Regions from separate parts of the Streptomyces sp. SudanB25_2051 genome, predicted to be linked through region 2. Evidence: riboswitches for the same ligand, from Rfam matches in the RefSeq annotation. Region 2 holds a riboswitch; the other holds the start of a gene.
What was found. A riboswitch is a leader RNA that binds a small molecule or an ion and turns the genes downstream of it on or off. The one in region 2 is predicted to bind glycine.
Positions count from the first base shown of each region.

Region 1 (3,808 bases), 3.9 Mb from region 2:
AGAACTGCGGCAGCTCGATGGCGGGCTCGGAGAGGCGCAGCGGTCCGGCGGGCATGCGGTCCAGGCCGGTGGCGATGCGGCGCAGGTCGGCCCAGGGGACGCCGACGCCGCCGCCGGGGGCGTGCGGGTTGAGCCAGATGCCCCAGCGGTCGGGGTAGAGGGCGCGGGCCACGTCGCGGACGGCGACGACCTCGTGGGCGCGGGTCCAGCCGGAGGCGGCGAGCTCCTGCGCGGAGGTGACGCACGGGGCGTAGCCGAGGCCCTCGACCTCCATGTTCCCGTACTGGGCGTCGGGGGCGCCGGGCCGGCCCTGCCAGAGCAGCATCCACACATGGCCCTCGGCGAGGGCGTGCAGCAGGGCCTCGTACGCGTCGTAGCGCCCGGGCGTGACCTGCCGCAGCATGTGCTCGACCTTTCCGGCCGCCTCGGTGCCTGACGCGCTCACCTGATCCCGCCCCTCGTTCGCCTGCTTGCCCCAAGCTTACGGGGGCGGCCGCTCAGGAGCTGTGCTCGCGGCGGTAGAAGGGGCGCACCCTTTCGAGCATCCAGTCGCCGACGGGGTCCTGGGCGATGTCCAGGAGGACCATGTTGACCGGCCACTGCACGGGGACGGCGCCCAGGGCGCGGCCGAGGGCGTCCATGGGGGCGGCGCGGTCGGCGTCGTTCCAGGAGGTCAGCTGGACGCCGACGAAGAGGGTGGGCGCCTCGCCCTCGATGCTGGCGAGGGCGCGGCGGGCGGTGAGCACCGTGCCGGTCGCCTCGAACTCGGCGGAGGCGGCGGAGAGGAAGTCGACGGGGTCGTCCTGCCAGTCGGGTTCGAACAGGCGGACGCGGGCGCCGGACGGGCCGGCGGCCGGGCCGGGCACGGGCCCGGCGAGGGGGTCGCGGCCGGCCCGGCACAGTTCGGCGACGGCGGGCGGCGGCAGGGGCGCGCCGACGGTGCCGCCCGGGTTGAGGGCGATGCCCAGCTGCGGCGGCAGCCCGCGGGCGAACTCGACGGCCGGGGCGACGGCGTACGCCATGTGCGCGCCGGCGCAGGCGCGGAACTGGCTCTCGGAGGTGAACACCGGGACGTACGGGAGGCCGTCGAACTCCAGCGTGGGCAGGTTCAGGCCGGGGGCGCCCGGTCCGGCGCTGTCGGCAAAGCCGCCCCTGGGCAGCGGCACCCAGACGTGGCTGCGGCCGAGTACCTCGACGATGCGGGCGCCGGCGGCGTGCTGTCCGAGGGAGGCGGAGAGGACCTCCTCGAGCTCGTTGGACGGCCATGCGGTGTCGACTACGGCGGCTGCGCTGTCCACGGTGCCCCTCTCTGGCGTTACGTGCCGCAGCACCCTAGCGCGCCGCGCCCCGCTCCCGCCCCCGGCTCCCGCCTCCGCCCGCGGGCCCCGGCGGGCCGGGCAGCCGGGCGGACGGGGGGGGCGGCCGCGCGGGCGGTCAGTGGAAGCGGATGCGGGTGAGGGTCGTGGCGGCCGGGCGGTCCAGGAGGACGGCCGAGCCCGAGCCGGCGGGGAGCACGCCCCGCTCGGCGTCGCGGACGAGGCGGCCGACCGCCCTGCGGTGGCGGGCGAAGGCGTACGCGGAGACGCCCCGGCCCCGCTCCCGCTGGCCGTCGCGCGCCGTGCCGGGGTCCACGTCGAGCAGCAGCAGATGGAGGGTGCCGCCCCGGCGGCGGGCCTCGCGGGCGAGCCAGCGGCGCACCCAGGACTGGGTGCCGCAGTCGTGGACGACGACGCCCCGGCCGGTGCGCAGCCGGGCGCGCAGCCCGGCGTAGTGGGCGGCGCGGACGAGGGGGCGGTAGACGGCGTACGGCAGGAGGCGGGGCATGCGGGCCTCCCAGCGCTCCCGGGTGTCCTGGGAGTCGACGGCCCGGTCGGGCGCGACGCGGCGGATCAGGGTGGACTTGCCGCTGCCGGGCAGTCCGGAGACGACGACCACGTCGGCCTCGGCGAAGGACAGCTCGCGCGGGACGCGCCCGTCCCGGTCGCGCAGATCGCGCAGGACCGGGGCGGCCGTCGTGCGGGCGGGCAGCGCCGGCGGCGCCGGAACCCCCGCGGTCGTGGCGTACGCGCCGGACCGCTGCAACGTCATGTGCCCTCCCGAGCTCGGCTCCCCCCAGCCTGCCCAAGAAGTGTAAAGAACCGGTAATAGGGCACAAGCGATTTCGCCCCGGCCGAGGGTTTGCCGATCGGGGCCCTCGTGCGATGATGTGCGCGCCGACAACCTCATACAGGCCGCTCGAATCCGTGCGGGAGAGTTCCGGGCCGTGTCGCCCGGGCGCCGAAGGAGCAAGTTCCTCCCTTGAATCTCTCAGGCCCCGCACCGCACGTGATGAGGCAGATCTGAAAAGCGAGCCGTTCCCCGCAGCGCCGGGGCGCCGCTCCACCCAAGGTGCAAGCCGCCCCCGCGAGGGGTCACGGCGAACCTCTCAGGTTCCGATGACAGATGGGGAGGACCGTCCTCGCCACCCATGCCCCGGACCTGGGAGCCCTTTCATGAGCACTTCCCCCCGCCGCACGGCCCTCGATGCGCTGCATCGTTCGCTGGGCGCGACCATGACCGACTTCGCCGGCTGGGACATGCCGCTGCGGTACGGCAGCGAGCGGGACGAGCACAACGCCGTCCGCACGCGGGCCGGCCTGTTCGACCTCTCCCACATGGGCGAGATCACCGTGACCGGCCCGCAGGCCGCCGAGCTCCTCGACTACGCCCTGGTCGGCAACATCGGCGGCGTCGGCACGGGCCGGGCCCGCTACACGATGATCTGCCGCGAGGACGGCGGCATCCTGGACGACCTGATCGTGTACCGGCTCCAGGAGCGCGAGTACATGGTCGTCGCCAACGCCTCCAACGCCCAGGTCGTGCTGGACGCGCTGACCGAGCGGGCGGCCGGCTTCGACGCCGAGGTCCGCGACGACCGCGACGCCTACGCGCTGATCGCCGTGCAGGGCCCCGAGTCGCCGGGCATCCTCAAGTCGCTCACCGACGCGGACCTGGACGGCCTGAAGTACTACGCCGGACTGCCCGGCACGGTCGCCGGCGTCCCGGCGCTGATCGCCCGTACGGGTTACACGGGCGAGGACGGCTTCGAGCTGTTCACCGCGCCCGAGCACGCCGAGACCCTGTGGAAGGCGCTGACCGAGGCGGGCGAGGGCGTCGGCCTGATCCCGTGCGGCCTGTCCTGCCGGGACACGCTGCGCCTGGAGGCGGGCATGCCGCTGTACGGGCACGAGCTGACGACCGACCTGACCCCGTTCGACGCGGGCCTCGGCCGGGTCGTGAAGTTCGAGAAGGCCGGCGACTTCGTGGGCCGCGCCGCGCTGGAGGCGGCCGCCGCGCGCGCCGAGTCCGCGCCGCCGCGCAAGCTGGTCGGCCTGGTCGCCGAGGGCCGCCGCGTCCCGCGCGCCGGGATGGCCGTCGTCGCGGGCGGCGAGGTGATCGGCGAGGTCACCTCGGGCGCCCCGTCCCCGACGCTGGGCAAGCCGATCGCCATGGCGTACGTGGACGCGGCGCACGCCGCCCCGGGCACGCCGGGCGTGGGCGTCGACATCCGCGGTACCCACGAGCCGTACGAGGTCGTGGCGCTGCCGTTCTACAAGCGTCAGAAGTGACACGCTCGCGAGCAGGCCGCTCGCGGCGCGCGACGTGATCCCGCACACCCCCTCCCCGTTCACCAGCACTCCCGCCCGTACAGGAGAATTCAGGTCATGAGCAACCCCCAGCAGCTGCGCTACAGCAAGGAGCACGAGTGGCTGTCGCCCGCCGAGGACGGCGTGTCGACGGTCGGCATCACCGAGCACGCGGCGAACGC
Region 1 covers NZ_OZ186787.1:4,685,113-4,688,920, reverse strand. Annotated here, with positions in the region: gene ACSUPT_RS21180 (enhanced serine sensitivity protein SseB C-terminal domain-containing protein) at 1-445, opposite strand, end outside; gene ACSUPT_RS21175 (enhanced serine sensitivity protein SseB) at 498-1,298, opposite strand; gene ACSUPT_RS21170 (AAA family ATPase) at 1,435-2,088, opposite strand; glycine riboswitch at 2,237-2,332, shown strand; gene gcvT (glycine cleavage system aminomethyltransferase GcvT) at 2,493-3,608, shown strand; gene gcvH (glycine cleavage system protein GcvH) at 3,705-3,808, shown strand, end outside.
Region 1: another riboswitch for glycine. It lies ahead of gcvT (glycine cleavage system aminomethyltransferase GcvT); the one in region 2 lies ahead of gcvP (aminomethyl-transferring glycine dehydrogenase).

Region 2 (3,808 bases):
TCGATGATGCACTCGTGCGCGACGAGCCCGCCCGGACCGGTGTACAGGACCGGGTAGTGCGGCTCCAGGCGCTTGGCGATGTAGTTCGCCGCGAGGACGGCGACCTGCGTGGCCCGCTTGAGGCCCTCGCCGCCCATGAGACGGACGTACGCCCAGGAGATCGGCAGGATGCCGGCCGAGCCCCACGGCGCCGCCGAGATCGGCCCGACGCCGGTCTCGGGGCCCGCGGCCGGCTGGAGCGGGTGGTTCGGCAGGTACGGGGCGAGGTGCGAGCGCACCGCGACCGGGCCGACGCCGGGGCCGCCGCCGCCGTGCGGGATGCAGAACGTCTTGTGCAGGTTCAGGTGCGAGACGTCGCCGCCGAACTTGCCGGGCTTGGCCAGGCCGACGAGCGCGTTGAGGTTGGCGCCGTCGACGTACACCTGGCCGCCGGCCTCGTGGACCTGGGCGCAGATGTCGGCGACGTGCTCCTCGAAGACGCCGTGCGTCGACGGGTAGGTGATCATCAGTACGGCGAGCTCGTCGCGGTACTGCTCGATCTTGGCGCGCAGGTCCGCGACGTCGACCTCGCCGTCGTCGGCGGTCTTGACGACGACGACCTTCATCCCGGCCATGACGGCGGACGCGGCGTTCGTGCCGTGCGCCGAGGACGGGATGAGGCAAACGGTGCGCTGCGTGTCGCCGTTGGCGCGGTGGTAGGCGCGGACGGCGAGGAGGCCGGCGAGCTCGCCCTGGGAGCCGGCGTTGGGCTGCAGGGCAACCTTGTCGTAGCCGGTGACCTCGGCGAGGCGGTCCTCCAGCTCGTGGATGAGCGTGAGGTAGCCCTCGGCCTGCTCCGCCGGGGCGAAGGGGTGCATCTGGCCGAACTCGGGCCAGGTGACCGGCTCCATCTCGGTCGTCGCGTTCAGCTTCATCGTGCAGGAGCCGAGCGGGATCATGCCGCGGTCCAGCGCGTAGTCGCGGTCGGCGAGCTTGCGCAGGTAGCGCAGCATCGAGGTCTCGGAGCGGTGCGCGTGGAAGACCGGGTGGGTCAGGTACGCGTCGGTGCGCAGCAGCGCCTCGGGCAGCGCGTCGGCCGTCTCGGCGTCCAGCGCCTCGATGTCGCCGCTCACGCCGAAGGCGGTCCAGACGGCGGTCAGCTGGGCGCGGCCGGTGGTCTCGTCACAGGCGACGGAGACGTGGTCGGCGTCGACGAGGTGGATGTTGACGCCGTTGTCGCGGGCCGCGGCGACGACGTCGGCGGCCTTGCCGGGCACGCGCGCGGTGACCGTGTCGAAGAAGTCGCCGTGGACGACCTCGACGCCGCCGGCGCGCAGGCCGGCCGCGAGGATCGCCGCGTACCGGTGGGTGCGGCGGGCGATCTCCTTCAGGCCCTCGGGCCCGTGGTAGACGGCGTACATGCCGGCCATGACGGCCAGGAGCACCTGCGCGGTGCAGATGTTGCTGGTGGCCTTCTCGCGGCGGATGTGCTGCTCGCGGGTCTGGAGGGCCAGGCGGTACGCCTTGTTGCCGTCGGCGTCGACGGAGACGCCGACGAGGCGGCCGGGCAGGCTGCGGGCGAAGGTGTCGCGGACGGCCATGTAGCCGGCGTGCGGGCCGCCGAAGCCCATGGGGACGCCGAAGCGCTGGGTGGTGCCGACGGCGATGTCGGCGCCGAGCTCGCCGGGCGAGGTGAGCAGGGTCAGCGCGAGCAGGTCGGCGGCGACGGTGACGATGGCGCCCAGCTCGTGCGCGGCGTCGATCAGCGGCTTGATGTCGCGGACGGCACCGGACGCGCCCGGGTACTGGAGGAGGACGCCGAACACGCCGCGCTCGGCGACCTCGGCGGGGATGCCGTCGCTCAGGTCGGCGACGACGACCTCGACGCCGGTCGGCTCGGCGCGGGTCTCGATGACGGCGATCGTCTGCGGCAGGGCGTCGGCGTCGACCAGGAAGACACCGTTCTTGACCTTGCCGACGCGCCGGGCGAGGGACATGGCCTCGGCGGCGGCGGTGCCCTCGTCGAGGAGGGACGCGCCGGAGGTGGGCAGACCCGTCAGGTCGGCGACGACGGTCTGGAAGTTGAGCAGCGCCTCCAGACGGCCCTGCGAGATCTCCGGCTGGTACGGGGTGTACGCCGTGTACCAGGCCGGGTTCTCCATGACGTTGCGGAGGATGACCGGCGGCGTGAACGTGCCGTAGTAGCCCAGACCGATCATCGGGGCGAGGACCTGGTTGCGGCCGGCGAGCTCGCGCAGCTCGGCGAGGACCTCGGCCTCACTGCGGGCCTCGGGCAGGGCCAGCGCCTCGGCGCTCTTGATCACGTCCGGCACCGCGGCCGCCGTGAGCTCGTCGAGCGAGCCGTAGCCGACCTGCGCGAGCATCTTGGCGCGCGCCTCGGCGTCGGGTCCGATGTGGCGCTGCTCGAAGGGGGTGCCCCGCTCGAGCTGGGAGAGCGGAATGCGGTTGGCGGTCATGTACGGGGGCCTCCTGGTCGTAGCGACCTGCGAGGGGCACCTCGGCGCGGGTGCCCGGACGGCCTCCCCCTCTGTCATCTCAACCTGAGAGTTTCGCCGCGCATCCGGAAGGGATGGCACGGCTTTCACCGTCGGTGAGGGCGGGTGCCGTCCGACGCCCGCCCTGCTTTCCAGAGTGACCTCGTCCGTGCGGTACAGGGGCCTGAGAGATTCCGGGGAGGATTTGCTCCTTCGGCGCCTCCGGACGACTTCTCCGGAGGACTCTCCCGCACGGGGTCAGCAGCCAATGCCAGCCTACCAGCGAGGTTCCGGTCGGTTCCCTCGAGTGGCCGACGTCACCGATGTGCCCTTTCGTAGTGGTTGACGACCAGTTGTGGACCAGTGGCGACCGGCTGGAGGAACTGTGCAGACCGACATCGACCCGCGCGGCCTGATCGGGCGCAAGGCGTTCGACCGCGACGGCCACAGGATCGGCACGGTGGACGAGGTGTACCTGGACGACGCGACGGGCGTCCCCGAATGGGCGGCGGTGCGGACGGGCCTGTTCGGACGGGACGCGTTCGTCCCGCTGGAGCCGAGCCGGGTCGCCGCGGACGGCCTGCACGTCCCGTACCCCAAGGCGCTCATCAAGGACGCCCCGCACCTCGGCGTGGGCCGCCACCTCTCGCCCGAGCAGGAACTGCGGCTCTACCGGCACTACGGCCTGGCCCCGGGCTCCGCGCCCTCGCCGGACAGGGGCCCGCAGGCCATGGCCGACGGAGAGGGCTGACCGGCCCCGGGCACCAGCGGCAGCGGATCGGACGGCTCCAGGTCGGGGTCGTCCGTCCGGAACGTCCGCACCCGGCCGGGCACTGCCGACCAGGGCTCCTCGAACCGTACGGTGACCCGCCCGAGCCCGCTGCCCTGCACCCACCCGGCCCCGTACACGGCGTGCCGCACATCGGCCCCCGCCGCCCATCGCCGCTCCCCCGGCGCACCCTCCCCGCCCGGCTCGGGGGCCCCGCCCCCGGCCCCCGCCGGCGGCCCCTGCGCCCCGACGGCCCCGACCGCGCCGGCCGACGCGGGCGCGGACGTCGGGGAGTCCGCGGCGTGGGAGCCCTCTCCCGGCTCGGCCGCGCCGCCCGCCGACGCCTGGGCGAACAGGTCCTCCTGAGTGAAGTCGGCCAGCCCGCTGACCCCCACCCCGAGCAGCCGCACCCCGCCGGTCGTGTCCACGGCGTCCAGCAACCGCGCCGCGGCCTCCCGCACGACCACCGGGTCGTCGGTCGGCCCGCGCAGCGTCTCCGAGCGCGTCAGCGTCGAAAAGTCGTACCGCCGCACCTTCAGCACCACCGTGCGCCCCGAACGGCCCG
Region 2 covers NZ_OZ186787.1:779,321-783,128, forward strand. Annotated here, with positions in the region: gene gcvP (aminomethyl-transferring glycine dehydrogenase) at 1-2,456, opposite strand, end outside; glycine riboswitch at 2,637-2,735, opposite strand; gene ACSUPT_RS03430 (PRC-barrel domain-containing protein) at 2,860-3,225, shown strand; gene ACSUPT_RS03435 (DNA polymerase IV) at 3,153-3,808, opposite strand, start outside.